Regions from separate parts of the Halomonas sp. C10-5 genome, predicted to be linked through region 2. Evidence: predicted binding sites of a transcription regulator. Region 2 holds the regulator's gene; each other region holds the start of a gene.
The links. The regulator FNR, encoded in region 2, switches genes on or off when oxygen is low (the NO sensors DNR and NnrR bind a similar motif). The targets are predictions, from matches to a motif close to TTGATNTANATCAA.
Positions count from the first base shown of each region.

Region 1 (10,300 bases), 1.3 Mb from region 2:
TGGGTCTCCGCGGCCCTCTGCGTGGTACTGCTCGCCACCACCTGAGCACGCCCCCCCTCTCACCACGTCGAAGGGCCGCCCGCGGGCGGCCCTTCGGCATTCAGGAGGCGTCGATCAGCGACGCTGCAGGGCCGCATCCACCAGCCGGAACAGCACCAGGGCGGCGAGCACGGCGACCACCAGCATCGGCAGTCGATAGTCCGCCCGGGTCAGGATCCACAGGTGAGTGGCACCCAGCGCCGCCGAGACGTAGACCAGGCGATGCAGCCAGTGCCAGGCGCGCTCCCCCATGACCTGACGCACTCGCCGGAAGGAGGTGAGCGCCAGCGGCACCAGCAGCACAAGGCCCACCACCCCATAGCGCACATAGGGCAGGTCCCACATGTCGTGCCAGATCCACTCCCAGGCCCAGTATTGTTCCAGCCCCATCCACGCCAGGGCGTGGGCGCAGAGCCAGGCGAAGGCCCATAGCCCCATCTGGCGTCGGGCGATCATGATGCCTACCCAGCCGGTGAGCCGGAAGGCGGGGCTGAAGGCGATGGTGGCCAGCAGCAGGACCAGGCCGGTGCGCCCGGTCAGGTGCACCACCGCCTCCTCGGGGACGACGCCGAGGTCATCCTGCCCCCAGCGCCAGGCGAGCCACAGCGCCGGCAGCAGGCCAGACGCCAGCACCAGCAGGCGGAACATCAACACCGGGCCATTGGCGATCGACATGAGACTCCCCGTCGTCAGAAGTGCTCGTTCAGGTCCATACCGGCGTAGAGCTCGGCGACCTCCTCGGCATAGCCGTTGAACATCAGCGTCTCGCGCTTGCCGCGCTTGCCGATACGCCGCTCCCGCGCCTGGCTCCAGCGTGGGTGATCCACCTCGGGATTGACGTTGGCGTAGAAGCCATACTCCTCGGGGTTCTGCTCCATCCAGGCGCTCACCGGCCGCTCCTCGGTGAGGGTGATGCGCACCACCGCCTTGATGCTCTTGAAACCGTACTTCCAGGGCACCACCAGGCGGATCGGTGCGCCGTTCTGGTTGGGCATCACCTCGCCGTACATGCCCACCGCCAGCAGGGTAAGCGGATGCATCGCCTCGTCGATACGCAGCGCCTCACGGTAGGGCCAGTCGAGGATCGAGCTCTTCTGGCCACGCAGGTTCTCGGGATCATGGATCGACTCGAAGTGCACGTAGCGGGCCCGGGAGGTGGGGGCGTGGCGCTTGAGCAGGTCAGCCAGCGGGAAGCCGACCCAGGGAATCACCATGGACCACGCCTCGACGCAGCGCAGCCGATAGATACGCTCCTCCAGGGTCTCACGCTTCAGCACCTCCTCCAGCGCCAGGGTGCCGGGCTTGCCCACCTCGCCATCGATGGTGAGTGACCAGGGGTCGGTAATCAGCTTGTGGGCATAGACCTCGGGATCACTCTTGCGGACCCCGAGCTCGTAGAAGTTGTTGTAGGCGGTGGCATCCTTGCGGGGCGTAAGGGTCTCGCCACCGGCGAATCCACGTGATGGCAGGTCGCCTTCGAGCCTGTCGGCCAGGCTCTCCTGCCAGGCGTAGGCGCTGCTCGGCAGCAGCAGCCCCGGCGCCAACGCCGCGGCGCCCAGGGCCGCCCCGCCCTGGATAAAGCGCCGTCGCTGGCGAAACAGCTCTCTTGGCGTCACCTCGGATTCGGCAATGACGGGGTAGCGGTAACGGGCCATGGCATCTCTCCCATAGGAAGGAATATTGCGCCAGCTTCCATGACCCGGCGTGACCGGTCCAGACGGCAATCCCTATCGGGGCAATTTCTTGATGCAGATCAAGCAGCGTCCTTATCCGAGTACTGCGCTAGGTTGATTAGACACAAGATTACTGCCTAACTGGCAGATAGAACGTTAACCATCGATTAACGGCTTCACTGCCTGACGGGTCATTACACAAAGGGGAATCATCATGTACAACAAGCGCCTGCTGGCCACGGCCGTCACCATCGGCTCGGCCCTCGCCATCTCGACCCCGGCCCTGGCCGATGACGGCCTCGGCGACTATCGCGACCGCTTCGAACCGCTGCCGCACCTGCCGGCGATTCCGGCGGACAACTCCCTCACCGACGCCAAGGTGGAGCTCGGTAACATGCTGTTCTTCGAGCCACGCATCTCCTCCAGCGGGGTGATCAGCTGCGCCACTTGCCATAACCCGGCGCTGGGCTGGACCGACCGTATCCCGCGGGCCACCGGCCACGACGGCCAGATCGGCGAGCGCAACACCCCCACGGTGCTCAACTCCGGCTTCCTGGGCTCGCAGTTCTGGGATGGCCGCGAGCCGGACCTGGAGGGCCAGGCAGTCGGTCCCATCGAGGCCGACGTGGAGATGGCCATGGATCTGGATCAGGCCCTGGAGCGCCTGGAGGGGTTCGAGGTCTACCAGCAGAAGTTCGCCGCGGCCTTCCCGGACGATGAGGACCCGATCAGCGCCGATAACCTGGCCCACGCCATCGCCAGCTTCGAGCGCACCCTCAATACCCCGGACTCGCCCTTCGACCGTTACCTGCACGGCGATCTGGACGCCCTGAGCGACCAGCAGAAGGACGGCATGGTGGCCTTCGTGGACAACGGTTGCATCGCCTGCCACCGCGGCCCGGCGCTGACCGACAGTCAGTTCCACCGCATCCAGGTACCCGGCTCCACCGATGTCGGCCGCTTCGACGTCACCGGCGAGGAGAGCGACCGCCATCGCTTCCGCACCCCGACCCTGCGCAACGTGGCAGTCACCTACCCCTACATGAACAACGGCGCCACCGAGACCCTCGAGGAGGCCGTGGCCATCATGGGTAAGGAGATGCTGGGTCGCGACTTCGAGGAGCAGACCATCGCCGACATCACCGCCTTCCTGCACAGCCTGACCGGCGGGCAGCCAGACTACGAGGTGCCGGCCCTGCCGTGACCCTGGCGCCGGGCTGTTGCGGCCCGGCCCTTGAGGAACATGGAATGCAACGCGGCCCCGAGGAGCTATCCCGGGGCCGCGTCGTGTTTCGCCACCGTGTTACACCACTCGTCGTGAGGTAGTGTGCGAGCCAGTGCCTACGCCTCGGCCAGCAGCCGGCGCAACTCGTCGCGGCGGGCCTCGTCGACGCAGGCCGCCTCGATGGCGTTGCCGGCCAGACGGCGGAAGGTAGCCTCGTCCCAGCCGAAGGCACGCTGGCAGGCGAGGAAGTTCTCCAGCATGCCACCACCGAAGTAGGCCGGGTCATCGGAGTTGAGGGTGACATTGAGCCCCTCGGCGAGCAGGCGCGGCAGCGGATGATCCTCGAGGCGTTCGACCACCTTGAGGCGCACATTGGAAAGCGGGCAGACGGTGAGCACCGTCTGTTCGTCACGCAGCCGGGCGACCAGCTCGGGATCCTCCAGGCAGCGCACCCCATGGTCGATGCGACACACGCCGAGGTGGTCCAGCGCCCCACGGATATAGGCGGGAGGCCCCTCCTCGCCGGCATGGGCCACCCGCGGGATCCCCAGGCACCGGGCCCGCTCGAATACCTCGGCAAACTTCTCCGGCGGGTTGCCCTGCTCGGCGCTGTCCAGCCCCACGGCGTCGAGCATCTCCCAGTAGGGGGCGGCCTCTTCCAGCACCTTGAGCGCCTCGTCGGCGTCGCGGTCGCGCAGGAAGGCCATGATCAGGGCGGTGGAGAGCCCCAGTTCGCGGGCGGCTTCACGCCGCGCCAGGGAGAGCCCCTCCATCACCACCTGAAGCTCGATGCCGCGTGCCAGGTGCGCCTGGGGGTCGAAGTGCATCTCCACGTGGACCACCCCCTCGGCGTGGGCGCGTCGGAAGTAGTCCATGGCCAGGTCATGGAAGTCCTGGGCGGTCTGCAGCACGCTCATGCCCTGATAGTAGAGGTCCAGGAAGGACTGCAGGTCCGAGAAGTCGTAGGCGGCGCGCACCTCCTCCACCGTGGCATAAGGCAGCGCGATCCCGTTGCGCTCGGCCAGGGCGAACATCAGCTCGGGCTCCAGCGAGCCCTCGATATGCAGGTGCAGCTCGGCCTTGGGCAGGCGGGTCAGGAAGTCACGCATGGTTCGTCTCGCTCTCCTCGGGTCCTATCATCACATCCTGATAGAAAGCGGGCCGCCGCGCAAAGCCCCGGCCTTCAACGCCCTCATGGCAGCCGGCGCAGGGTCTCGGCCAGCGCCTCGCGCCGCCGCTCGCGCTCCTGCTCGGCGCGCTGGCGCTGATCCTCCAGCTCGGCAATGCGCTCCTCCTGGTCCTCGAGGTCGGCCAGGTAGCGCTGGCCGAGCTCGTTGTCGGTGCCCACCGCCGCCAGGTTGTCGCGGATGCGAGCCTGGCCCTCTCCGGCCCGGCCCAGCCCCTGCTCGATACGCTCGAGTTCACGCTCCACCTCGGCCAGGGCCCGGCGCCGCTCCAGCACCGCCTCCAGCTGCGCGGCGGTATCCCCCTCGGCGCTGTCGCGCCACTCCACCAGCTGCGCCACTCCGGCATCCACCAGGGCCACGCTCTGGCGGCGGGTCAGCGTCTCCAGCGCCTCCACCTCGCCACTCTCGCCGGCGGCCAGGGTCAGTGCCAGACGACGATGGTTCGGCGTGCTCTCGACCAGGGCGTCGGAGGCGAACTCCCACCCCTCGCGGCGCGGATGCTCGATCAGCACCTCACGGCTCTCGCGGGCGTCGTTATCCACGGCATAGCGGGTCAGGCGCCGGGACTGGTGGGTGACGCGCAGCGCGCCGTCGACGATCACCATTCGCTCGAGCCGCTCCTCGGGACGGGTGCTCTCCACCACCCGCACCTGGCGGTCGGCGGCGAAACTGGCCAGCCGCGACTCACCGGCCGGGATGCCGGGCAGGTTGACGTCCCCGACGTGGCCGACCCGAGCCTCGTAGACGGTCACCAGGCCGGGCGGCAGCCAGGCATCGGTGGTGTTCTCCAGGCGAACCGCAGCCACCGGATGGCGCTCACCGCGCTCGGGCTGGTAGAGCGACACGCGCCGAGCGGGCACCTCGGCGTCGATATAGGGCAGCGACAGGGTGCGCCCCGCGGCGAGGTCGACCGCGTCGGGCAGCCGCCAGGTGGCGGCCGTCGCGCTCTCGACCACCTCGGGACGCGATGCCGGAGCCGCCGCCGGCATGCTGCGGCTTACCGCCGCGTCACCATAGGCCATCATGGATTCGGCCTTGGCCCCGCCCAGAGCGTCCATGGCGCCCTCGTCGGGCCGCACCGGGGCGGTGGCATCGGCACTCACCGGCACCTCCGGCCGGGACGCCCAGTAGCGCTCCAGCAGGCGCTGGGTCAGGGTCACCGGGGCGCCGCTGGAGAGGGTCAGGGCGACGTCGTCCCAGTCGCTGCCGCTGGCGTTCTCGACCACCGACCAGGCCTGCAGACGCGCGGCGTCGTCGGCCTCGAGCAGCAGCCGGTAGGCACTCTTCCACACCGGGGCGGCCACCACATAGGTCAGCGACACCTCACGCTCGCCCTCGCCATCGAGCTCGATGGCGATGCGGCGCATCTCCTCGGTGCGTGCCCGACCACTGACCTCGGCGGCCTCGCCCAGGCGTTCACGCAGGGCGCTATCCAGTACCTCCAGCCGCGCATCATCCCCCAGGCGCAGCGTCGCCACGCCACCCTCGGCATCGAGCAGCGACAGGGTGCGTACGCGGTGCCCCTCCTCGTCGGGTTCGCTCTCTGCCACCCCCAGCACCAGCCCCTCGAGGCGCTGACCGCCGGAGTTGACCCGCACCTCCACGCCCTGCAGGGTCGCGGCCAGGCGGGCCACCGAACCCAGGTCATCGGGACCGAAGGGTAGCCGACGGAAGGTCTCCTCCAGGGTCGCCAGGCCGTCGAGGCTGAGGCCCCGGATGCGGCCACCGGGGTCCCGGACGACGAGGCTCTTGAGTACATCATTGACCTGCTCGAGGGGCACCTCCAGGTAGAGGGTCCCGTCGCCGTCCAGGTGAGCGCTGCGCTGCACCTCGGCCAGGCCACCGGAGGAGAGGGTCACCGCCTCCACCGGCAGCTCCTCGGCCAGGACCGAGCCCAGTGGCCACACGGTGACCAGGGCGGTGGCGATACGAAGCGTGGAGTGGCGGCGATCCCGCCGGGGGGCTGCGTCCCTGACACTCATGGTCGTCTCCTTGGGTAGGCCGATTCGAAAAAACTGGTTCAGGTATAGCCTGCCAGCCGGCCTTCGACCAGCGTCAGGCGCCGATCGATCCCCGGCGGGTCGAAGACCCCGTCATCCAGCTGGTGCACCAGGAAGATCACGCTTCGCCCGGCCAGCCAGGCATCCAGGCGCGGCTTGAGGCGTGCCACGGTGCCGGCGTCCAGCCCGGCGAAGGGTTCGTCGAGCAGCACCAGGTCGGGATCCAGCAGGTGCAATCTTGCCAGGGCGAGGCGCCGCGCCTGACCGCCGGAGAGGCGCCTGCCACCCTCGCCCACCCGTGTCGCGAGCCCTTCGGGAAGGGCCTCCGCCCAGGCCGCCAGCTCGACCCAGGCCAGCGCCGCCCACAGCTCGCCCTCTCCCGCATCTGGCCTGGCCAGGCGCAGGTTGGCGGACAGGCTGTCATCGATCAGGTCGATGCGCTGGGTCAGCGCCGCCACGCGGCGACGCAGCTCGGCCTCGGGCCAGGCCGAGAGTGCCACCCCGCCCAGCCGGATCTCGCCGTCGGAGGGCTCGAGCTGGCGCAGCAGCAGCGACGCCACGCTCGACTTGCCCGCCCCCGAGGCACCGCACAGCGCCAGCCTCTCGCCCGGGGCCAGGCGCAGAGACACCGGCTCCAGGGCGGGCAGCAGCGCGCCGGGGTAGCGCAGCGATACAGCCTCAAGTTCTGCCGAGAGGGGCCCGGGAGGTGGCGCCTCACCCGCCGTCGCTTCGGTCCTACCCGCGGCCTGGCGCAGGCCGTTGAGCCTTGCTGCCGCGCCACGGGTGGCCCCCAGCCAGGTGAAGGCGGCGGACAGGCCGGCCAGCGCCTCGCTCATGGCCAGCACCGCCAGGGGCATCATCACCGCCAGGGGGCCCGAGAGTGCCCCGGCCTGCCAGGCCGTGGCGGCGAGCCACAGCGCCGCGAGCGCCGCCGCCCCGACCAGCAGGGCCGACAGGGCATTGCCCAGCGCCACCAGGGTGCCGAGCCGACGCTGGTCCCGGTAGAGCCCGGCCTCCAGGGTCTCGAGGCGGCGACGCTGAGCGTCCAGGGCCCCGTAGGCCTCCAGCTCCGCCAACCCCTGCAGCTGCTCCACGAGGCGCCCTCTCAGTGCCTCGCGGTCCTCGACCTGGCGCCGGCTGGCGGCCATGCCCAGGCGCGCCTGGCCGACCACCAGCCAGGCCCAGCCGACCAGCAGCAGCCCGCCCGCCGCGAGTCCCGCCGTCGGCCCCCACAGGGCGAGGAAGCCTGCCAGGCCGAAGATCGCCAGCAGCGCCACCGCGGCGGGTGCCAGCAGGCGCAGGAAGAGGCTGTCCAGGGCGTCGATATCGGCGGTCAGCCGGTTGAGCCAGTCGCTGGCACGACGCTGTGCCAGGACGTGGGCGTCAAGGCCGGCGACCACGCCGAACAGTCGCCCACGCAGGTCGGCGAGCAGGCGCAGCACCGTGTCATGGTTGTAGAGCCGCTCCAGGTAGCGGGCCACGGTGCGGGTCACCGCAAAGGTGCGGATGCCGCCCCCCGGCAGGTAGACATCCAGGCGCGCCGCCACGCCTGCGGCCAGCAGTATCCCGGTGAGACCGGTGGCGGTGATGAACCAGCCGGACAGCGCCAGCAGGCCGATGGCGGAGAGCAGGGTCAGCGCCATCAAACCTGCTCCGCCGGCCAGCCGCCCGCGGTGGCGGGCCAGCATGGCCAGCCAGGGCGCGAGCTCGGCCAGCAGGCCTCGGAAACCCTCGCCGGGTCGGCTCATGACGATGCTCCTGCGTCTGCATCCAGTACCAGGTGCCGGTCGGCCAGCGCCATCAGCGCCGGATGGTGGGTGGCGATAACCAGGCAGCGCCCCTGCTCGGCGAGCTCGCCCAGCGCGGTGATGACCCGCGCCTCGGTCTCGGCGTCGAGGCTCGCCGTGGGCTCGTCGAGCAGCACCAGCGGGGCGTCGGACAGGAAGATCCTGGCCAGTGCCAGGCGCTGGGCCTGCCCGCCGGAGAGCCCGGCCCCACGCTCGCCCAGCGGCGTAGCGAGCCCCCGGGGCAGCCGCGCCAGCAGCTCGCCCAGGCCGGCACGCCCAAGCGCCTCGACAAGGCTTGCGTCATCGGCATCGGGGGCGGCCAGGCGCAGGTTGTCGGCCAGGCTGCCCTGGATCAGCAGCGGGCGCTGGTCCATCCAGGCGAAAGTCAGGCCCGGGGCCGTGAGCCTCCGCCCCTCGCCCGGCCCCAAAAAGCCGGCAAGCAGCTGCAGCAGCGTGGACTTCCCCCCGCCCGAGGGAGCGGTGACCGCCACCACCTCGCCGGGCACCAGCGTCAGGTCCAGAGGCCCCAGCACGCGGCCGCGCCCGGGGTAGTCGACGCAGGCGCCCTCGAGGCGCACCAGCTCGCCCGCCGGCGCCGGCAGGGCCTCCTCGGACACACCACGCAGCGCCTCGACATCCGCGTCGAGCAGCGCCACCAGGCCATCGGCCGCGCCCAGGGCCGCGGCACGGTCGTGATAGTGCTGGGAGAGCACGCGCAGCGGCTGGAAGAATTCCGGAGCGAGCAGCAGCACCAGCAGGCCGCTGTAGAGGGTCAGATCGGGCGAGGGGCCGTAGCCGATATAGCCGAGCAGGCCGAACCCGACGTAGATCGCCACCACGGCGATGGCCACCGAGGCGAAGAACTCCAGCACCGCCGAAGAGAGGAAGGCCACGCGCAAGGTGCGCAGGCTGCGCCGGCGATAGTCATCGGCGGCGGCATGGACCTCGTCGGTCGCCTCCCGGGTGCGACCAAAGAGCTGCAGGGTACTGACCGCCCGGACCCGGTCGATGAAGTGACCGGAGAGCCGCGATACCGCCTCGAACTGCTCGCGATTGAGGCGCTCCGCCCCCATGCCCACCAGGGCCATGAACAGCGGGATCAGCGGTGCCGAGAGCACCAGGAACAGCGCCGCCAGCCAGTCGAGCCAGGCCACGACGGCGAGCACCAGCAGCGGCTGGATGACCGCGAGGAGTCGCTGGGGGCGATAGCGCGCCACATAGCCGTCGAGGGCCTCCACCTGCTCGACCAGCTGACTGGCCAGGGACGCCGAGTGGCGCGCGGCAAGCCCCGCCGGCCCCAGGCGCGCCAGGTGATCGAGCAGTTCGCCACGTACCCGATGACGCAGGGCCAGGCTGGCGGCGACTCCCAGGCGCTCCTGGGCGAACAGCGCCAGGCTGCGGACCCCCAGCAGCCCCAGCATGCCCAGCGCCAGGGGAGCCAGGTCGGCACCCAGCACCTCGGCGACCAGCAGCTCGCTGACGAAGCGGGCGACCAGCCCAAGCTGCCCCAGGGTCGCCAGGGTGCCCGCCACCCCGGCGGCGACGGCCAGGCCGAGGCGAACACGCTCCGCGGCGGCATGCGCGGCCAGCCACCGGGACGCCTGCCCGGTGGCACTGCGGCGACTGGCCACCGGCCTAGTGGTAGCCGTCGCCGGGACGGACCTTGCCGCGGAACACCCAGTAGGTCCAGGCGGTGTAGGCCAGGACGATGGGGATCACGAAGAGCACGCCGATCAGCAGGAAGAGCTGCGACTCGGGCGCCGAGGCGGCATCCCAGATCGTGTAGTTGGGGGGCACGATCACCGGCCACTTGCTGGCCACCAGGCCCAGGTAGGTGAAGATGAACAGGCCCAGGGTGGCGATGAACGGCTGGCCCTCCTGACGGCGGTAGACCGCCATCAGCAGCCAGGCGGCACAGGCCAGTGCCAGGGTCGGCAGCACCCAGATGAGGTGGATATGGTTGAACCAGCGCTGAAATACCGCCGGGTCAACCAGCGGCGTCCAGAAGCTGATCATGGCGAAGGCGGAGAGCACCGCCAGCAGCAGGGTCGGGGTGATGCGATAGGCCCAGCGCTGCACCTCGCCTTCCGACTTGAGGATCAGCCAGGTGGCACCGAGCAGCGCATAGCCCGTCATCAGGCTGATGCCGGTGAGCACCGCGAAGGGGGACAGCCAGTCCAGGGCACCGCCGACGAACACGAAGTCCTCCACCGGGAAGCCCTCGATATAGGCGCCCACCACGGCTCCCTGGGCGAAAGAGGCCACCGCGGAGCCCCAGCAGAAGGCGCGGTTCCACCACACCCGGTTGCGCCGCGACTTGAAGCGGAACTCGAAGGCGATGCCGCGGAAGATCAGCCCGGCCAGCATCAGGAAGACCCCGATATAGAGC
Region 1 is NZ_CP175665.1:1,502,986-1,513,285, reverse strand. It holds gene ACJ7IV_RS07050 (NCS2 family permease) at 1-45, shown strand, start outside; gene ACJ7IV_RS07045 (protein-methionine-sulfoxide reductase heme-binding subunit MsrQ) at 115-714, opposite strand; gene msrP (protein-methionine-sulfoxide reductase catalytic subunit MsrP) at 729-1,694, opposite strand; gene ACJ7IV_RS07035 (cytochrome-c peroxidase) at 1,927-2,916, shown strand; gene ACJ7IV_RS07030 (adenosine deaminase) at 3,054-4,046, opposite strand; gene ACJ7IV_RS07025 (DUF4139 domain-containing protein) at 4,130-6,106, opposite strand; gene cydC (thiol reductant ABC exporter subunit CydC) at 6,145-7,872, opposite strand; gene cydD (thiol reductant ABC exporter subunit CydD) at 7,869-9,542, opposite strand; gene cydB (cytochrome d ubiquinol oxidase subunit II) at 9,547-10,300, opposite strand, start outside.
Region 1: a site for FNR is predicted at 1,783-1,796, ahead of ACJ7IV_RS07035 (cytochrome-c peroxidase). Genes of this name have one in related genera too.

Region 2 (10,300 bases):
ATTCGCAGATGGTGCGCCCGTTCCGGGCCGAGACCGAGCGCTACGGCCCCTACACCGTGGCCGGAGAGACCGTCTACGACCACAACTTCCTGTGGGGCTCCAAGCGCACCGGGCCGGACCTGGCCCGCGTCGGCGGCCGCTACAGCGATGACTGGCACCGCGCCCACATGTACAACCCGCGCGACGTGGTGCCCGAATCGGTGATGCCGGCCTACCCGTGGCTGTTCGAGAACACCCTCGACGGCGAGGATACCCCGAAGAAGATGCGTGCCCTGCGTGCCCTTGGCGTGCCCTACACCGACGAGCAGATCGATAACGCCACCAGCGAGGTTCGCGGCGAGCAGGAGATCACTGCCCTGATCGCCTACCTGCAGCAGCTGGGCACCGTCCTGAAGAGCAACTGAGCATGGATAGCGGCACCGTAAGCGGCATCGTCACCGGCGTACTGATCGTGGCCTTCATCGGCATCGCCGCCTGGGCCTACTCGAAGCGGCGCAAGCCTGACTTCGACGAGGCGGCCAACCTGCCCTTCGCCGACGATGACGAACAACCGAACCGTGACACGAGCGCCTCGCCGAACGGGGCCGATTCCCGCAAGCACAAGGGAGACAGGAACACATGAACAATCTCTGGGGTGACTCCCTTTCCGGGTTCTGGAGCGCCTGGATCATCGTCATCACGCTGGGCTCCATCGGAATTGCCTTCTGGCTGCTCTACGCCAACCGCAAGACCGACAAGACCCCTGATGCCGAGGGCAACGTGGATACCACCGGCCACGCCGCCGATGGCATCGAGGAGTACGACAACCCGCTGCCGCGCTGGTGGTTCCAGCTCTACGTGGGCACCGTGATCTTCGCGCTGGGCTACCTGGTGCTCTACCCGGGCCTCGGCAACTTCGCCGGCGTGCTGGGCTGGAGCCAGGAGGAGCAGTGGGAGAAGGAAGTGGCGCGCGCCGAGGAGCGCTTCACGCCGATCTTCGCCCAGTATGAGGAGGTCCCGATCCCCGAGCTGGCCCAGGACGGCGAGGCGATGCAGGTCGCCGAGCGGATCTTCCTCAACAACTGTGCGGTGTGTCACGGCTCGGGCGCCCAGGGCGGCTACGGCTTCCCCGACCTGACCGACGACGAGTGGCTCTACGGTGGCGAGCCGGAGCAGATCCTGGCGACCCTCAACAACGGCCGCAACGGTCTGATGCCCTCCTGGCAGCAGCTCGGCGAGGAGAACATCGAGAACGTCACCCAGCACGTGCTGTCACTGTCTGGCCAGGAGCATGAAGCCGAGCGTGCCGAGAGCGGTGCGGCGACCTTCGCCTCGGTGTGTGCGGCCTGCCACATGCCCGACGGCACCGGCAATCAGGCACTCGGTGCGCCCAACCTGACCAACGATATCTGGCTCTACCAGCAGCCCGGCCAGAGCGTCGCGGACTCCGTGCGCCAGACCCTGCGCAACGGCCGTAACGGCCACATGCCGGCCCAGGCCGCTTATATCGGCGAGGAGCGCGTCCACCTGGTGGCCGCCTACGTCTACAGCCTGCGCGACCAGGACTGAGGCGACCTGCCATCGGGTGCAGAAAGGGTGCGGCTCCAGGTCGCACCCTTTCTCGTTTGTGCAGCGCATCGATACAATGGATCCCACCTTCCTGACGCGAGCCCGCCATGAGCAACAAGATTCCGACCCACGATGTCACCCCGGATCCCGTGGAGCGTCATACCCCACAGGAAGCCGTCACCCAGGAGATGTACGCGAGCCGCCGCCACATCTATGTGCGCGAGATCAAGGGGCTCTTCCAGCGCCTGCGCCGGGCCTCCAACTGGGTGCTGATGCTGGCCTTCTTCATCCTGCCCTGGGTCCCCTGGGGTGATCGCCCGGCGATCTGGTTCAACCTCCCCGGCCGCGAGTTCCATATCTTCTCGGCCACCTTCTACCCCCAGGAGTTCATGCTGCTCTCCTGGCTGCTGATCATCTGCGCCTTCGGCCTGTTCTTCATCACCGTGTTCGCCGGCCGCGTCTGGTGTGGCTACACCTGTCCGCAGAGCGTCTGGACCTTCCTGTTCATCTGGGTGGAACATCGCCTGGAAGGATCGCGCAACCGGCGCATCAAGCTCGACAAGCAGCCCATGAATGCCGACAAGCTGTGGCGCAAGGGGGCCAAGCACCTCATCTGGCTGGCCATTGCCCTGGCCACCGGCATCACCTTCGTGGGCTACTTCACCCCCATCCAGGAGCTCGTGGTGGAACTGCCGACCCTCGAGGCCCATGGCTGGTCCTACTTCTGGGTCGGTTTCTTCCTGGTCTTCACCTACCTCAACGCCGGCTGGCTGCGCGAACAGGTGTGCATCTACATGTGCCCATACGCCCGCTTCCAGTCGGTGATGTTCGACCGCGACACCCTGATCGTCTCCTACGATGAGGCCCGTGGCGAACCGCGCGGCGCACGCAGGAAGACCCTCTCCCACGCCGAGGCCCGCGCCGCCGGCCACGGCGACTGCATCGACTGCGACCTCTGCGTGCAGGTCTGCCCCACCGGCATCGACATCCGCGACGGCCTGCAGTACGAGTGCATCACCTGTGCCGCATGCATCGACGCCTGCGACAGCGTGATGGACAGGATGGGCTACCCCCGCGGGCTGATCCGCTACACCACCGAGAACGCCCTGGAGGGCAAGCCGACCCATATCCTGCGTCCGCGTCTGATGGGCTACCTCGCCGCCCTGCTGGTGATGATCGGCCTCTTCGTCTGGGCGGTGGGGGACCGCACCCCGCTCTCCTTCGATGTCGAGCGCGACCGCAACCGGCTGTTCCAGACCACTGCCGACGGGAGCATCAGCAACAGCTATGCCATCACGGTGCGCAACATGGACGCCGAGGCCCACGTGTATCGCCTGGAGGCCTCCGGCCTACCGGGGCTGACGCTGGACACCGACAGCATCCGGGTCCCGGCCAGCGACTCCCGCCAGCGGGTAATCACCATCACCGCGCCGGGGGATGCCATCGAGCAGCCGAGCCACGCCATTACCCTGCGGCTGACCGCCGAACAGTCACCCGACATCAGCCTGGAGCGCGAGGCGCGTTTCCTCGGCGACCTGCGGAGATAAGATGAGCGAAGATATCAAGCCCTGGTACAAACAGTTCTGGCCCTGGTTCCTGATCGGGCTACTGCTGTCGTCCATCACCTTCAGCCTGGTCTATCTAACGCTCTCGATCCGCTACTACGATGGCTCGGTGGGCGGCGATTACTACAAGCGTGGCCTGGCCATCAACGAGCAGCTGGCCAAGCAGGAGCACGCCCAGGAGCTGGGACTCAAGGCCCGCCTGCGGGTCGACAACCGCACCGGCGATGTGGTGGTGGACCTGGAGGGGCCGCGCCAGCCTGATCGACTGCACCTGGCGTTGATCTTCCCCACCGACAGCGACTTCGACCGCGAACTCACCCTCGAGCACGTACGCGAGGGTCGCTACGTCACCACCCTGGACGAGCCGCTGCGCCACCGCTGGTACCTGCAGCTGCAGCCCGAGGCCGGGGAAGGGGCCGAATGGCGACTGACCGGCGAGGGGAGCTTCCCCAGCGACGACGAGGCCGCCCTGGAACCGGGCCTCTAGCCCGGCGCCTGTGACATGACGAACGACACCGCCGACACCTCCCGCGACGCACCCTGCTACCACTGCGGCAACCCGGTGCCCGCCAGGGCCCCCTGGTCGATCACCCTGGACGACACCCGCCATCCGCTGTGCTGTCCCGGCTGCGAGGCGGTGGCCCACGCCATCGTCGATGGCGGGCTGGCCAGCTACTACCGCTTCCGCACCGAGCTGCCGGAGCGCCCCGATGACCGCGACGCCGCCCGGGCCGAGACCTGGGCGGTATTCGACGATCCCGGCCTGCAGCGCCAGTTCGTGCATCCTGAGGGGGACGATAGCGGACGCGTCCACGCCACCCTGGCGGTGGACGGCATCACCTGTGCCGCCTGCGCCTGGCTGATCGAGCATCGCCTCAACGCCCTGCAGGGGATCGCCGCAAGCGCGGTCAACCTCACCCACCACCGGGTACGCGTCAGCTGGGACCCGCAGGAGGTTAAACTGTCGCGGATCCTCGCCGAGATGGCCGCCATCGGCTACCAGGCCCAGCCCTGGGAACCCGACGAGGCCCAGGCGCGACTGCAGCGCGAGGAGCGCATGACCGTGCGCCGTCTGATCGTCGCCGCGGTGGGCATGGCCCAGGTGATGATGTTCTCGATTCCCATCTACGTGGCCGGCCCCGGGGAGATCAGCGAGGACTTCCTCGCCCTGTTCCACTGGCTCTCCTTCGCCCTGGCCACCCCGGTGGTGTTCTTCTCCGCCCTGCCCTTCTTCCGCAATGCGCTGCGCGATCTGCGCACCCGGGTGCTGGGCATGGATGTACCGGTCTCCATCGCCATCGGCGGCGCCTATCTGGCCAGCAGCTATGCGGTGATCAGCGGTATGGGAGAGGTCTACTTCGACTCGGTGGCGATGTTCACCTTCTTCCTGCTCTTCGGGCGCTATGTGGAGGCCCGCGCCCGGCGCCGCAGCGGCCATACCGGCAACGCCCTGGCCGGCGCCCTGCCCCCCTCGGCGATCCGCCTGACCGACGCGGGCGAGGAGAGAATCCTGCCCGCCGGCGAGCTCTCCGCCGGCGACCGGGTACTGGTCAAGCCCGGCCACACCGTACCCGCCGACGGCGTGATCGAGGAGGGCGAATCGAGCCTCGACGAATCGATGCTCACCGGCGAGTACCTGCCTGTGACCCGTCGCCTCGGCGATGCCGTCACCGGTGGCAGCCACAACGTGGAGAGCCCGCTGGTGGTGCGGGTGACCCATGCCGGCCGCGATGCCCGGGTCTCCGGCATCGTCGACCTCACCGACCGCGCCTTCGCCAGCCGCCCGCGGCTCGCCCAGATGGCCGCGCGCATGGCCCACCTGTTCGTGCTCAGGCTGCTGTTCGTGGCCCTGGGCGTGGCCATCGTCTGGTGGTTCATCGACCCCTCGCGGGTGCTGTGGGTCACCCTCTCGGTGCTGGTGGTGACCTGCCCCTGCGCCCTGGCCCTGGCGACCCCCACCGCCCTCACCGCCGGCCACGGCCAGCTGCGCCGACGTGGCGTGCTGGTTACCCGCGCCGATGCCATCGAGGCGCTCTCCCAGGTCGATCGGGTGATCCTCGACAAGACCGGCACCCTCACCACCGGCCGCATGAGCCTGGTGGAGACGCGCCCGCTGGGGGGACTGGAGGTGGAGCGGGCGCGCTCCCTGGCCGCCGCCCTGGAGGCGCGATCCGAACACCCCATCGCCCGCGCCTTCCACCCCTACCGGGATGCCGACCGGCACGCCGAACGGGTCACCAGCCGCCCCGGCAAGGGTCTCGAGGGGCAGCTGGACGGTCGCGCCTGGCGGCTAGGCCGTGCGGACTTTGCCGCCCCCGAGGCGTCTCCGGTTCCACCCGGGGAGGGCCAGTGGCTGCTGCTGGCCGAGGATGGCGAGCCGCGCTGCTGGTTTCGGCTGCAGGACCAGGTGCGTGACGACGCCGCCGAGACGATAGCCATGCTGCAGGAGCTCGGCCTCGCCGTGGAACTGCTCTCCGGCGACACTCCCGGGGCTGCCGAAGGCCTGGCCAGCCGCCTGGGCATCGCGACCTGGGAGGGCAGCGCCAGCCCCGAACGCAAGCTGGAACGCATCCGCGAGTGCCAGGCCGAAGGCGAACGGGTCGCCATGGTCGGCGACGGCATCAACGACGTGCCGGTGCTGGCTGGCGCCGACGTGGCCATCGCCATGAACGGTGCCACCGACCTGGCGCGCACCAGCGCCGACGCCATCCTGCTCAGTCCGCGCCTGTCACGCATCGCCGAGGCGGTGGAACTGTGCCGTGCCACCCGTCGGGTGATGCGCCAGAACATGCTATGGTCGGTGGTCTACAACGCCTCGGCGATGCCGTTGGCCGCCATCGGCATCGTGCCCCCCTGGCTGGCCGCCATCGGCATGTCGGCCAGCTCCCTGGTGGTGGTGGGCAATGCCCTGCGCCTCAACCGTTTCCGCAGCCGCCTCGCCGATGCGTCCGCTGCCCCGGCCGCCACGCCCTCGGAGGTCAACCCATGAGCATTCTCTACCTGCTGATCCCGCTGTCGCTGATCCTGCTTGGCCTGGCCGTCTGGGCCTTCTTCTGGGCGGTGAAGCACGATCAGTTCGAGGACCTGGAGGGGCCGGCCTATCGCATCCTCTTCGATGACGACGAGAACGACGCCCCCTTGGCGCAGCGCCGACAAGCCGGGAAGGAAGGCCAGGAAAACGGCGAGACGGGAGACGACGCGGGCGCCGAAGCGCGTCACGCCAAGCACGGTGACAACGGGCCGGCGACGCCGCCACAGCGGGGCGAGAGGCGCTGATGGATCCGACCGGGCTCGACCTGCCGCCCTTCGCCGCAGCCTTCGTCTTCGGCCTGCTGGGGGGCGCCCACTGCATCGGAATGTGCGGCGGCATCATGAGCGCCCTCTCCTTCGCGGTGCCCCCCAGCATGCGCTCGCCGGCGCGCCTCGGCGGCCTGCTGCTGGGCTACAACCTGGGACGCATCGCCAGCTACATGGTTGCTGGCGCCCTGGCGGCGGCACTGGGTACCCTGCTCTCGCTGACCGCCCCCGCGCGCCTCGTCCTACAGGGCTTCGCCGCTGTGATGCTGATCCTGATGGCGCTGTATATCGCCGACTGGTGGAAGGGGCTGCTGCGGGTGGAGGCGGTGGGCAAGCGCCTGTGGCGCCATCTGGAGCCGATCGGGCGGCGATTGATGCCGGTGGTCAGGGTGCCCCAGGCGATGGCGCTGGGGGCGGTATGGGGCTGGCTGCCCTGCGGACTGGTCTACTCCATGCTCGCCTGGAGCCTGGCCATGGCCGACCCGCTGTACGGCGCGCTGCTGATGGGCGCCTTCGGGCTCGGCACCCTGCCGGCGCTGCTGGCCACCGGGCTCGCCGCCCGCCAGCTGGCAGGGCTGATTCGCCACCCGGCCACCCGCAGCATCGCCGCGCTGTCGATCATCGCCTTCGCGCTCTGGCAGCTGTGGCAGCTGCTCCCCCTGGAAGGTGGACACGCTGGCTGATCACTATTCCACGCGGGATTGACGCAGCTCAACGCTTGCCTGGCCGCGGCACCCTAGCATGGGGAGTATGTTCACGACCCGGAGTCGCCCCATGTCCGTTCACGCCAAGCGCACCGCCCCCTTCGGGGCCTCGAGTCCGCCTCGAGAGCCGCTGCCCGGCGCGGGCGACCTGGTATCTGCCGCCGAGGTCGCCTATCCCGGCCCACACCACTATCGCGACAGCGTCGGCGCCCCGGCACTGGAGTCGGCCCTCGCCGACCGCCCGGCAGAGGCGCCCCTGGCGGTAAAGGTACGCCTGCCCTTCTGCCGTCATGCCTGCCGCTTCTGCGCCAGCCAGTGCGTGCCCTCCCGCAACAACCGCCAGGCCGAGCCCTATCTGTCGCGGCTCGACCGCGAGATGGTGCTGGCCCGGCGCCGACTCACCGGCCTGCCCTCGGTGATGCGTCTGCACTGGGGCGGCGGGACGCCGGCATTCCTTGCCCTGGACCAGATGAGCGACCTCTTCGACCGTCTGGATGCCCGCCTGGGCCTCTCCGGTGCCCGGGAGCGCGACTTCAGCATCGAGCTCGACCCCCGAGAGGCGGACATGCTCACCCTGCGCCACCTGCAGGCACTGGGCTTCAACCGCCTGAACCTGGGTGTGCAGGAACTCGACCCCCGGGTCCAGCAGGCCATCAATCGCATCCAGCCACGCGCCCTGACCGAGGCGCTGGTCGACGAGGCCGACCGCCTTGGCTTCCGGGAACTGACGCTGTCGCTGATGCTCGGCCTGCCCTTCCAGACACCGCAGGGCCTCGCCGATACCCTGGAGCAGGTGATCGGCATGGCCCCGGCACGCATCCGTCTCTACCGCTACCACCACCGCCCCGAGCGTCATCTGGCCCAGCGTGCCATCCACCGCGACTGGCTGCCCGACGCGGCGACACGCCGGCGGCTGCTGGCAGAGGCGCGTGGCCGACTGGATGCTGCCGGCTACGTGCATATCGGCCTCGGCCTCTATGCACGCCACACTGACCGCCTGGCCCAGGCCCAGGCCAGCGGTACCCTGGGTCACGGCCCGCTGGGCTTTACCCAGGGCCCCGCCGGCGACCTGCTGGGGCTCGGCATGAGCGCCACCAGCCGCATCGGCGATCTGTGGATACGCAACACCGACAGCCTGGCGGAGTACGAAGAAGCCCTGGATGCCAGTCGCCTGCCCGCTGCCCGCGGCATACGCCTCACGGCCGAGCAGCAGCGCTATCGTGAGACGCTCGAGACACTGCTCTGCGGTCGCGCCATCGATCCTGCCGCCCTGGTGACGGGCTCCGGCCTGGAGGCGCTGCGCGCCGAGGGGCTGGTTGAACTCACGGGTGACGGGATGGTGCTGACCGCCGAGGGACACTGGCGGCTGCCCCGCATCCTCGAGGCATTCACTCCTCCGCCGACCACCTGACCCCGCCTCGGGGCGGCGTCGTTCTCCATTACCCTGTCCAGGGTGGTTTGCCCTGCCCGCGCTTTGCTCCATAATGGGCCCATGACCACGATCAAGAAGGAAAGGGCCATGGCTGACACCCTCACCGGCCGACGGCGTTCGGTGCTGCAGGAGACACGCTGTCAGACCTGCAGCCTGAGCTCGCTCTGCCTGCCACTGGCGCTGGAGGTGGAGGACATGGACCAGTTCGACGCCATCATCCGGCGCCGCGCGCCGCTCAAGAAGGGCGAGGCGCTGTTCCGCCAGGACAGCCCCTTCACCAGCGTGTTCGCGGTTCGCTCCGGCAGCCTCAAGCAGGTCACCACTGAGGGCAGCGGCGAGGACCAGCTAACCAACTTCTACCTGCCCAGCGAGCTGGTGGGCCTCGACGGCATCGACGAGGAGCACTACCCCGGCACCGTGGTGGCGCTGGAAACCACGACTGTCTGCGAGATCCCCTTCGACCGCCTGGACCACCTCTCGGAGTCGCTGCCGGAACTGCGCGGCCAGCTCTACCGCAGCATGAGCAAGGAGCTGCGCGACGACCGCCGCATGATGCGGCTGCTGTCGCGCAAGACCGCCGACCAGCGGCTGGCCAGCTTCTTCACCAGCCTCTCCGAGCGCTTTCGCCGGCGCGGCTACTCCCCCTACAGCTTCCGCCTCTCCATGTCGCGGGCCGATATCGGCAACTATCTGGGCCTGGCGGTGGAGACGGTGAGCCGCATCCTCGGACGCTTCCAGACCCAGGGCCTGGTGGCTGTCTCCGGGCGCGAGGTGAATATCCTCGACCTGCCGTCGCTGACTCGACTGGCCGAGGAAGAGGGCGCGCACTAACTGGAAGCGGGTCGGCCGCCTGAATGAAATCGCCCCCATGGCAAGGCCATGGGGGCGATTTCTCTTCCAGCTTCCAGGCGCGAAGCGCCGCTCTCGAAACTTCAAGCTCCCCGGCGAAGCCCGGGCCCTTCCCGCCTAAGACTCCTGGCGGATCTCGATCCGACTGGCCTGCATCCTCGCCTGCTTCTCCTCCAGCCCGGCGAAGTCGAACAGTTCGCGGTCGGCCAGCTGCGAGGGGGCGACGTTGGTCACCGCCTTGAACATGCTCTCCAGGCGCCCGGGGTGCTTCGCCTCCCACTCAGCGAGCATTTCCTTGACCAGCTGCCGCTGCAGGTTGGGCTGGGAGCCACACAGGTTGCAGGGGATGATCGGGAAGGCCATCTGCCGGGCGAACTCGGCGATATCCGCCTCGCGGCAATAGGCCAGCGGCCGTATCACCATGTTCCTGCCATCATCGGAGAGCAGCTTGGGCGGCATCGCCTTGAGGCTGCCACCGAAGAACATGTTGAGGAACAGCGTCTCGAGGATATCCTCGCGATGGTGGCCCAGGGCAATCTTGGTGGCACCAATCTCCTCGGCGAAGCCGTACAGGGAGCCGCGCCGCAGCCGCGAGCAGAGCGCGCAGGTGGTCTTGCCTTCCGGGGTCTTCTCCTTGACCACCGAGTAGGTGTCGCGCTCGAGGATATGGTACTCGACGCCCGTGCCCTCCAGGTACTCGGGCAGCACGTGCTCCGGGAAGCCGGGCTGTTTCTGGTCGAGGTTGACGGCCACCAGCGAGAAGCTCACCGGGGCGTTGCGCTGCAGGCTGCGCAGGATCTCGAGCAGGGTGTAGCTGTCCTTGCCACCTGAGAGGCACACCATCACCCGGTCACCTTCGTGGATCATCCCGTAGTCGATGATGGCATTGCCCACCTGGCGCCGCA
Region 2 is NZ_CP175665.1:2,771,490-2,781,789, forward strand. It holds gene ccoO (cytochrome-c oxidase, cbb3-type subunit II) at 1-404, shown strand, start outside; gene ACJ7IV_RS12955 (cbb3-type cytochrome oxidase subunit 3) at 407-622, shown strand; gene ccoP (cytochrome-c oxidase, cbb3-type subunit III) at 619-1,548, shown strand; gene ccoG (cytochrome c oxidase accessory protein CcoG) at 1,656-3,095, shown strand; gene ACJ7IV_RS12970 (FixH family protein) at 3,097-3,600, shown strand; gene ACJ7IV_RS12975 (heavy metal translocating P-type ATPase) at 3,616-6,102, shown strand; gene ccoS (cbb3-type cytochrome oxidase assembly protein CcoS) at 6,099-6,389, shown strand; gene ACJ7IV_RS12985 (sulfite exporter TauE/SafE family protein) at 6,389-7,093, shown strand; gene ACJ7IV_RS12990 (radical SAM protein) at 7,185-8,525, shown strand; gene fnr (fumarate/nitrate reduction transcriptional regulator Fnr) at 8,634-9,377, shown strand; gene ttcA (tRNA 2-thiocytidine(32) synthetase TtcA) at 9,513-10,300, opposite strand, start outside.

Region 3 (10,300 bases), 770 kb from region 2:
ATGGCATCGATGATCAGGGCATCTTTCATGCGTTTTCTCCAGCGGTGGATTCTTCCTGGCGACGGACGGTGCCGCGGACCTTGTAGGAGCGGCCGCGAAACAGCGCGACCTCGTGGCCATGCTGGTTGCGCACGGTGATGTCATAGATACCGGTGCGACCGCGACGGCTGCGCTCCTCGGCGGTGGCGGTCAGCACATCGCCAAGCTGGCCTGGGCCGAGATAGTCGATGCTGCAGCCCGAGGCCACCGTGGCGTCATCATAGGTGTTGCAGGCGAAGGCGAAGGCGGAGTCCGCCAGGGCGAAGATGAAGCCGCCGTGACAGTTGCCGTGCCCCTGCACCATGTCCTCGCGGACGCTCATGGTGAGCACTGCCCGGCCCGGGGCCACGCTCTCGATACGCATGCCCAGCCCCTGGCTGGCGTTGTCCCGGGAGAACATGGCGTCGGCGCAGGCCTCGGCCAGCTGCTGGGGGCTCAGCTCGGATTCAGACATGGAAGATCTCCTCGGCAAGGGCCTTGCGGCGCAGCAGGAAGGAGGCGCGATAGCGCTCCTCGCCGTAGCTCTGCTGCAGGTGGGTCAGGGTGCGGTGGACGAAGTCGAGCCCCAGGCCGTCGGCCCAGGCCAGCGGGCCGCGGGGGTAGTTGAGACCGGCCTGCATGGCCAGGTCGCCGTCAGTGGCGCTGCACACGCCCTGCAGCACGGCGTCAGCGGCCTCGTTGGCCAGCATGGCCACGGTGCGCAGTACCACCAGCCCCGGGGTATCGGTGAGCCAGGCCACGTCCAGGCCCAGGCGCTGGAAGAGTGCCGTGGCCAGGTCGCGGCCAGCGGCGTCGACGCCGGGGCTCGCCGCCATGGCGATGGCGCTGGCCTCGCCGTAGTCGAGGCAGAGGTCGAACAGCACCAGGGCCTCGAGGCCCTCGTCCCGGGCGCGCTCGGCGGCACAGCGACCGTCGCTCAGCGCCAGGGTGAGGCCGCCCAGGCGCAGGCGCCCCTCGCCGGAGATGCTCTCCCGATGCACCACCTCGAGGCCGGCGGCCTCGGCGCGTGCCACCAGCGGCGCGATAGCACCGAGCTGGCCCTCGGCCACCAGGGGCGGGAGTTCAGCCTCGGCAGGGGCAGCGAAGTCGGGCGCGTCGGGGGTGGCGTTGTCCCGATAGTCATAGAAGCCCAGGCCGCTCTTGCGGCCCAGGCGGCCAGCCTCGACCAGCGCCTGCTGGACCAGGGAGGGCTCGAAGCGGGTATCACCGTAGTAGGCGTCGAACACCGAACGGGTCACGGCGTAGTTGACGTCGTGTCCGATCAGGTCCATCAGTTCGAAGGGGCCCATGCGAAAGCCGCCGGCCTGGCGCAGCAGGGCGTCCAGGGTGGCGGGGGCGGCAGCGCCCTCCTGCATCAGGCGCAGCCCCTCGGCATAGAAGGGGCGGGCGACGCGGTTGACGATGAAGCCGGGGGTGGAGCTGGCGTGGACCGGCACCTTGCCCCAGGCAGCGGCAGTGGCGTAGAGGGTCTCGGCCACCTCGGCGTTGGTGGCCAGGCCCGAGATCACCTCCACCAGCTTCATCACCGGCGCGGGGTTGAAGAAATGCAGTCCTGCCACTCGCTCGGGGCGCTCGAGGCTGGCGGCGATGGAGGTGATGGAGAGTGAGGAGGTGTTGCTGGTCAGCAGGGTATCGGGGCCGCAGAGGGCCTCCAGCTCGGCGAATACCTGGCGCTTGACCTCGAGGTTCTCGACGATGGCTTCCACCACCAGGCGGCTGTCGGCCAGGTCGGCGAGGCCGTCTACCGGCGTCAGGCGCGCGACGATGGCCTCCACCTCGTTCTGGGCCATCTTGCCCCGGGCCACGCGCTTCTCGAGCTGGCGGCGGACGCCGTCGATGCCGGCCTGGGCGGCGCCGTCGCGCGTGTCATAGAGGCGCACCGAATGGCCGGCCTGGGCCGCTACCTGGGCGATGCCGGCGCCCATGGCGCCGGCGCCGATCACGGCGATGATCTCGCTGGTTGCGAGGGCTGGCATATCACTCTCCCTTGAAGCTTGGCTGGCGCTTGTCCATGAAGGCACTGACACCTTCGCGGTAGTCGGCGGTGCGGCCAGCGAGGCGCTGGAGGTCACGCTCAAGGTCGAGCTGCGCGTCGAAGCTGTTGTCAGTACTGGCATGCAGGGCTCGCTTGATCAGTGCCAGACCGCGCGTCGGCTGGTTGGCTAGGTGGCGGGCCAGGGTCAGCGCCTCGTCCTGCAGGGCCTCGTCGTCCACCACCTTCCAGATCATGCCCCACTGCTCGGCCTGCTCGGCGCCGAGCTTGTCACCTAACATGGCCAGACCCTTGGCACGCGCCATGCCGACCAGGTGGGGCAGTGTCCAGGTGCCGCCGGAGTCGGGAATCAGACCGATCTTGCAGAAGGCCTGGATGAAGCTGGCCGAGCGGGCCGCCAGCACGATATCGCAGGCCAGGGCGATGTTGGCGCCGGCACCGGCGGCGACCCCGTTCACCGCACAGACGGTGGGAATCGGCAGTCCCTTGAGGGCGCGCAGCATGGGGTTGTAGCGCTTCTCCAGGGATTCGCCCAGATCCGGGGCCTCGGCACCGGGGGCCACGTTACGGTCGGAGAGATCCTGGCCGGCGCAGAAGCCGCGACCGTTGCCGGTCAAAAGCAGGGCGCGCACGCTATCGTCCTGACGCACCGACTTGAGCGCTTGACGCATTTCGGCATGCATCTCGGCATTGAAGCTGTTGAGGCTGTCGGGTCGGTTCAGCGTGATGCGGGCGACGCCGTCTTCCACGGTATAGAGCAGGGGCGCTTCACTCATGATGGATATCCTGTGTCAGTGCCCTTTGAAGGTGGCGGGGCGTTTTTCCTGGAAGGCGCGGATGCCTTCCTCGCGATCTTCGGTGCCGGCTAGCAGGGTGAACGCATGGCGCTCGAAGCGCAGGCCGGTGGCCAGGTCGGTGTCCTCGGCCTTGTGCAGGGCCTCCCGAGCCAGGCGTACGGCCAGTGGTGCCTTGGCGGCGATGGATTCGGCCACGGCGATGGCGCGTTCTACGGTCAGCTCCGGCTGGGTGATCTCGCTGATGAGGCCGGCCTCCATGGCACGACGCGCACTGATCGGCTCACCGGTCAGCACCATCTGGGTGGCGAGTGCCTTGCCCACGGCGCGCACCAGGCGCTGGGTGCCGCCGGCGCCGGGCATGATGCCCAGGTTGATCTCGGGCTGGCCGAAGCGGGCGTCCTCGCCGGCGATGAGGATGTCGGCGTGCATGGCGAGCTCGCAGCCACCGCCCAGACAGAAGCCATTGATCGCGGCGATTATTGGCTTGTTGAAACGGGCAATGGTGGCCCAGTGGCGCTGGCGGGGATCTTCCAGCATGCCCACCAGGTCGCGGGCGGCCATCTCCTTGATGTCGGCGCCGGCGGCGAAGGCACGCTGACTGCCGCTGATCACCACGGCACGCACCTCGGTATCATCCTCGGTGGCGATCAGGGTCTCGGCCAGCTCTGCCAACAGGGCGGTATTGAGGGCGTTGAGCGCTTCCGGGCGATGCAAGGTGATGTGCAGCACCCCCTGTTGCGGTCCCTCGACGATCAGGTGATTCGGCATGGTGTCCTCGTGTTTGGCACGGCGATGGCGCGGCAAATGCCCGCGGCCTGTCATGGGAGGCGTTCGAGGAACGAGTATAGGTTTTTTTTGATACGCATCAACATTGCATTTGCCAATTTGATGTATCGCATCTTGGTTTTTGATTATTATTTCTTCTGCTTTTTCAGTGGTTTGCTGGGATAAAGTGGTGATTGCCACAGCTGGCTTATACCATGGTCGAAAGATTGGCTTTTGCTGAGTTATTATTAGCTTAAATATATAATTTATATGAGTTTTTGTGCTGGATTTCAGAGTTCCTCGGCGAAGGAGGTCAGGTATCGGTTTGATGTTTTGTTACGCCATGGATAGTCTTTCTCTCCATCGCGTATCAAATATAGCCGTGTAATGCAGGAGTCACGCATGTCCCAGCAAGGCCAGCAGATGCTCGACCGTCATCGCGAGACCCTCGACCAGGCCGTCGAGGCCATCGCCACCCGTGAGTTCTGGACGCCCTATCCTGAGAGTATCAAGCAGTACCCAGAAGAGGCGGTGAAGGAGGCCCCGCGGCGCTTCGAGGCGCTCCTCAATCGGCATTTTTCTCTCAAGGCCCCGAGCGTGGCCGGCCAGGTGGGGAGTGAGGTCTCGCCCTATGGCTTTGAACTCGGGGTGACCTACGATCAGCCCGAACGGGACGCACTGATCGCGGCCATGCGGGCGGCGCTTCCCGCCTGGCGCGACGCTGGCGCTGAGGCGCGAGTGGGCGTCTGTCTGGAGATCCTGGCGCGCCTGAACGCCATGAGCCCGGAAATCGCTCAGGCCGTCAGCCATACCAGCGGCCAGGGGCCGCTGATGGCCTTCCAGGCCGGCGGCCCTCACGCCCAGGATCGCGGCCTCGAGGCCGTGACCTACGCCTGGCAGGCGATGTCTTCTGTGCCGGCCACGGCCAGCTGGGTCAAGCCCCAGGGCAAGCGCGATCCGCTGGTGATGGAGAAGCGCTTCCATATCGTGCCACGCGGCATCTCCCTGGTGGTGGCCTGTTCCACCTTCCCCACCTGGAACACCTATCCGGGCCTGTTCGCCAGCCTGGCGACCGGTAACCCGGTCATCCTCAAGCCCCATCCGGGTGCCATCCTGCCACTGGCGATGACGGTGCGCGTCGCTCAGGAGGTGCTCGAGGAGGCCGGCTTCGATCCATGCCTGGTGAGCCTGATGCCCGACAGCGCCGAGGAGCCGGTAGCCAAGGAGTTGGCCCTGGACCCGGCTGTCAAGTTGATCGACTTCACCGGCTCCAGCGCGTTCGGCGAGTGGCTGGAGCACAACGCCACCCAGGCTCGGGTCTTCACCGAGAAGGCCGGCCTCAACACCGTCATCATCGACAGCGTCGAGCGGATCGAGCCGGTGGCCCAGAACCTGGCCTTCAGTCTGAGCCTTTACTCCGGCCAGATGTGCACGACCCCCCAGGGCATCTACGTTCCCCGCGATGGTATCCAGACGTCAGAGGGCAGGCTCTCCTTCGACGAGGTGGCCGGTGCCCTGGCCAAGGCCATCGAGGCATTCCTTGCCGATAACGAGCGCGCCTGTACCGTGCTGGGCGCCGTTCAGTCGCCGGCCACCGCCGCCCGCATCGAGGAGTGCCGCGGCCTGGGCGAAGTGCTGCTGGATAGCGAGCGTCGCCAGCATGCTCGGTATCCCGAGGCGCGGATCCATACGCCGCTGCTGCTCAAGGTGGATGCCAGCCAGCGCGACGCCTTCAGTGAAGAGCGCTTCGGTCCCATCGGCTTCGTGGTCGCCACCGACAGCACCGCGCATAGCATCGAGCTGGCCCGCGAGGTGATCGGCGAGCAGGGCGCCATCACCCTGGGTGCCTATACCACCGATGACGAGGTCGCCGAGCGTTTCGAGGAGTTGGCTATGGAGGTAGCGGTCGCGCTATCGCTCAACCTGGACGGTGGTATCCTGGTCAACCAGTCCGCCGCCTTCAGCGACTTCCATGCGACCGGAGGCAATCCGGCGGCCAACGCCTCGCTATGCGACCAGGCCTTCGTGACGCCCCGCTTTGTGGTGGTGCAGAGTCGCCGCCATGGCCAGTTGGACTAAAGGAGACGCGTTATGCCCTGCTATCGACTCGAGGGAGTAACCCCGGTGGTGCACCCCACTGCCTATGTGCACCCCACGGCGGTGCTGATCGGTGATGTCATTGTCGGCCCCGGCTGCTATGTGGGACCCGGTGCGGTGATGCGCGGCGACTTCGGTCAGCTAGTACTGGAGGAGGGTGCCAACCTTCAGGACACCTGCGTGATGCACGGCTTTCCTGGCTGTGTCACCCGGGTGGAGAAGAATGGCCATATCGGGCATGGCGCCGTACTGCACGGTTGTGTCGTAGGCGAGGACGCCATGGTTGGTATGAATGCCGTGGTGATGGACTACGCCGTGATTGGCGCTCGTTCCATCGTCGCCGCGGCGGCCTTCGTCAAGACTAACTTCGAGTGTCCGCCCCAGTCGCTGGTAATGGGGGCGCCGGCCAAGGTCAAGCGGGAACTGAGTGACCAGGAGGTGGCCTGGAAGCAGCAGGGCACCCGTGAATATCAGCGCCTGACTGAGCGTTGCCGGGACAGCCTGGAGCCTTGTGAGCCGCTGGCCGAGCTGGATGCCGACCGTCCCCGGTTGAACGCCGGGGATACTCAGCCCAAGCAGCAGACCCTCGACAAGGGCCAGAATTCATGAGCTAGGAAGCCGTTGAGAGAGGCCTTTCGTGGCTGACCATAACGCAAGCGCCCCCAGCCATGGCTGGGGGCGCTTGCGTTGCAGGCGAGGGGGCGGTGCCAGACATCCCCGGGTGTTGGCGCTTAGCGCCCCGATGCAGATGGTGGGAAACCCCTTCTCACTCCAGCCCGCCGAAGCGTCGGTAGAAGCTGGGGCCGGGCGCCGGCAGCGGACCCTCGGCGGTTTCCAGATGACGGTCGAGCCAGCGTTCGGCGCGCTCGTAGATGGTGCGATAGATGTTGCGGCATAGCTGGTGGGCGTTGCGGCCCTCCCAGGCGGTGGGCAGCAACTCGTCGGGGAGCTGGGGGTCACGCAGCTGTACCCGGCGGTACTCGTGGATCAACAGGGTGCGAGCGATGAAGCAGGCCTCCTCGCCGAGGTGGTTCTCCTCGTTGAGTGCTTTCCATAACGGCCGGAACAGAGACAGAAACCGTTGGTAGTGTTCGGCCAGCTCGTCGAGGTTCCAGCTATCCCGTACCTGCTGACGCAGCGGCTTGCTGGCCAGTGGCTCGATGGCCTCGGTCTGCATGACAATAGTGTCGTCGGCGGCGCCCAGTTCCTGCAGGGCAGCCATGGCCTTGGTGCGGTTGAGCATGGGGTGGGCGAGCAGGCCGGAGGTAAGATGACCAAAACCCAGCCACTCCAGTTCATCCCGAACCTTCTGGCGGCGGGCCGTATCCAGCTGGCTCAGCAGAACCAGGGTCCACTGGCCCGACCAGGGCGCCTGAGTACCGTGGTAGACGCGCTTGAAGGCTTGCTCGAAGCGGCGCCGGCCCGGCCCGCTCAGGCTGTAGTAGCTGCGCCGACCGACCTTTTCACCCTGCAGCCAGGTTTCCCGCGTCAGGCGATACACCGAGGTACGTACCAGGCGTTCGTTGATGCCGATCGGCTCTACCAGCTTCGAAAGGCTGCCGAGCCAGACGGTGCCGCCACGGGGCACGATGGCATCACCATAGACGGTGATGATCAGCGAGCCCGCACGGATCGGTCGGCGCTGCTGGAATTCATCGATAAGGGCGGTGACGCATTCGTTGGCGGAGGGCATGACGGGATCCTGGGGGGCTTGCCTGGTCTTGGCCACAAGCAGGAGTCATGAAGATCCCTGCTCGGGACGCTTGCCGAAATATGATACCAATTCTTAATAATAAATATAGTATAATGTATCGTTTGTTGGCTCAGGCAGCGGGAATCCTTCCACCCAACTGGGCGGTAATCTCGGCGGCGGTATCGCGCACCAGGGCGCCCAGCTCCATCAGGCGCGCCTCGGGGATGCGCGCCACCGGGCCGGAGACCGAGATGGCGGCCAGTGGACTGCCGTGCTCATCGTGGATGCAGGCGGCCACGCAGTGCAGGCCGATGGCGTGTTCCTCGCGATCGCAGGCGAAGCCCTGGCGGCGGATCCGCGCCAGCTCCTCGCGCAGCGACTCGGGGGTGTGCAGGGTATGCTCGGTGACCCGCGAGAGGCCACGCTCGGCGAGGATGCGCTCGAGCAGATCTTCGGGTAGCCAGGCCATCAGCGCCTTGCCCACGCCGGAAGCGTGCAGGGGGGCCCGCGAGCCGAGGCGGGTGATCATGCGCATTATCTGCGGCGACTCGCTCTGGGCGAGGAATACCGCGGTGCCGCCGTCGCGGATGCCGAGGTTGGCGGTCTCGCCGGTCTGCTCGGTCAGACGGCGCAGGAAGGGGCGGCTGGTGCCCACGAAGTCACGGGCCTCCAGGAAGCTGTTGCCGATGCGGAAGGTCTTGACGTCGATCTTCCAGACGCCGAGCTCGCTGTCCTGGGTGACGAAGCCCTGGCTCTGCAGGGCCTGCAACAGGCGGTGAGTGGTGGAGGGGGCCAGGTCGGCCTGCTCGGCGAGCTCCGAGAGCGCCAGGCCCCCGGGGTGGCCGGCCAGGCGCTCCAGCAGGTTGAGGCCGCGCACCAGCGACTGGCTGTGCCCGCCGCTGGCCTTGCCCGATCCCGGGGGGCGTCCCGCCGTTCTGCGCTTGACTTCACTCACCCTGTTGCTCCTTTTGCCTTGGCTTCGCTGGCACAGGATACCTTGTCGGCGCGCGCCTGTCGCGTCTGCGGAAATCGCTTCCATTAACTCTCTTGGCAGGCGTTGGCCGGGCTCAGCAGTCCTTCCATACCGGGCGACGCTTCTCGATGAAGGCGTCGATGCCCTCGGCGACATCCTCGGCCAGCATATTGCCGGCCATCACCTCGCCGGCGAAGGCGTAGGCCTCATCCAGTGGCATGCGTAGCTGGCGCTGGAACATCGCCTTGCCGGTGCGTACCGCCACCGCACTCTTGGCGCAGATGCTGGCAGCGAGCTCGGCCACCGCCTCGTCCAGGGTCTCGTCGTCGGCGACGCGGTTGACCAGTCCCCAGTCGCGGGCGGTATCGGCGTCGATGAACTCGCCGGTTAACAGCATCTCCATGGCGCGCTTGCGGGCCACGTTGCGCGACAGTGCCACCGCCGGGGTGGAGCAGAACAGCCCGGCGTTGATGCCGGAGACGGCGAAGCGCGCCGAACGGGCGGCCACCGCCAGGTCGCAGCTGGCCACCAGCTGGCAACCGGCGGCGGTGGCGATGCCCTGGACCCGGGCGATCACCGGCACCGGCAGCTCGACGATGGCCTGCATCACCCCGGCGCAGCGGGCGAAGAGTGCCTGGAAGTAGTCGCGGTCGTCGTCATGGGCACGCATCTGCTTGAGGTCGTGGCCGGCGCAGAAGGCGCGCCCCTCGGCGGCGAGCACCACGCAGCGCACGCCGCCGTCGTCCGCCAGGCGCGTAAGCTCGCTTTCCAGGGCCTCGAGCATCTCCTCGGAGAGGGCGTTGAAGCTCGCCGGGCGGTTCAGGGTCAGGGTAGTCACGCCGTCGGCGTCATGGCGCCGTACCGGTGGGGTGGTCTCGCTCATCTGGGGCTCCTGGTTGTTGTTCAAGCCTTGTCTCATCGAGGCCACAGCCTAGCGCGCCAGGCCATCTTCGTGCACTGCGACCAAGGGGGCGCTCGCCCTGCCGGCTCCCGAACGCAAGCCGCCGCGTCGGAGAGACGCGGCGGCGGGGCTTTCAGTACTGCACCGGGGTGGCGGGATCAGGCCTCCTGGCCACCGTCGGAGTAGAGCACGCGCACCTTGAGGGTGTGCGTGACCTGGCGCAGGGCGTCCAGCGCCTGGGGGCCGTAGGCCTTGTCGACGTCGATCACCACGTAGCCGACCTTCTCGTTGGTCTGCAGGTACTGGCCGGCGATGTTGATGCCGTTCTCGGAGAGCACCCGGTTGATCTCGGAGAGCACCCCCGGCACGTTCTCGTGGATGTGCAGCAGGCGGTGCTTGCCCGGGTGGGACGGCAGTGCCACCTCGGGGAAGTTGACCGAGGTGACGGTGGTGCCGTTGTCGGAGTAGGTGGCCAGCTTCTCGGAGACCTCGATGCCGATGTTCTCCTGGGCCTCCAGGGTGGAGCCGCCGATGTGCGGAGTGAGAATGACGTTCTCCAGGCCGCGCAGCGGGCTCTCGAACTCCTCGTCGTTGCCCTTGGGCTCCACCGGGAAGACGTCCACCGCGGCGCCGTTGAGGCGCCCCTCGCGGATCGCCTCAGCCAGGGGCTCGATCACCACCACGCTGCCGCGGGAGGCATTGATCAGGATGGCGCCCGGCTTCATTCGCGCAATCTGCTCGGCGCCGATCATCCAGCGCGTCGACGGCAGATCGGGAACGTGCAGGCTGACCACGTCGGCCTTGCCGAGAAGCTCGTCGAGGCTGCCCACCTGGCGGGCGTTGCCCATGCCCAGCTTGGCGACCACGTCATAGTAGATGACGTCGAATCCCAGCGACTCGGCGAGCACCGAGAGCTGCGAGCCGATGCTGCCGTAGCCGACGATCCCCAGGGTCTTGCCGCGGGCCTCGTGGGAATTCTTGGCGCTCTTCAGCCAGCCGCCCTGGTGGGCGCGGGCGTTCTTCTCGGGGATGCCGCGCAGCA
Region 3 is NZ_CP175665.1:84,765-95,064, forward strand. It holds gene pcaF (3-oxoadipyl-CoA thiolase) at 1-29, opposite strand, end outside; gene paaI (hydroxyphenylacetyl-CoA thioesterase PaaI) at 26-493, opposite strand; gene paaH (3-hydroxyacyl-CoA dehydrogenase PaaH) at 486-2,015, opposite strand; gene paaG (2-(1,2-epoxy-1,2-dihydrophenyl)acetyl-CoA isomerase PaaG) at 2,017-2,808, opposite strand; gene paaF (2,3-dehydroadipyl-CoA hydratase PaaF) at 2,824-3,597, opposite strand; gene paaN (phenylacetic acid degradation protein PaaN) at 3,997-5,673, shown strand; gene paaY (phenylacetic acid degradation protein PaaY) at 5,686-6,300, shown strand; gene paaX (phenylacetic acid degradation operon negative regulatory protein PaaX) at 6,458-7,384, opposite strand; gene bhcR (HTH-type transcriptional regulator BhcR) at 7,515-8,339, opposite strand; gene ACJ7IV_RS00440 (enoyl-CoA hydratase) at 8,452-9,240, opposite strand; gene serA (phosphoglycerate dehydrogenase) at 9,417-10,300, opposite strand, start outside.
Region 3: a site for FNR is predicted at 3,685-3,698, ahead of paaF (2,3-dehydroadipyl-CoA hydratase PaaF). Genes of this name have one in related genera too.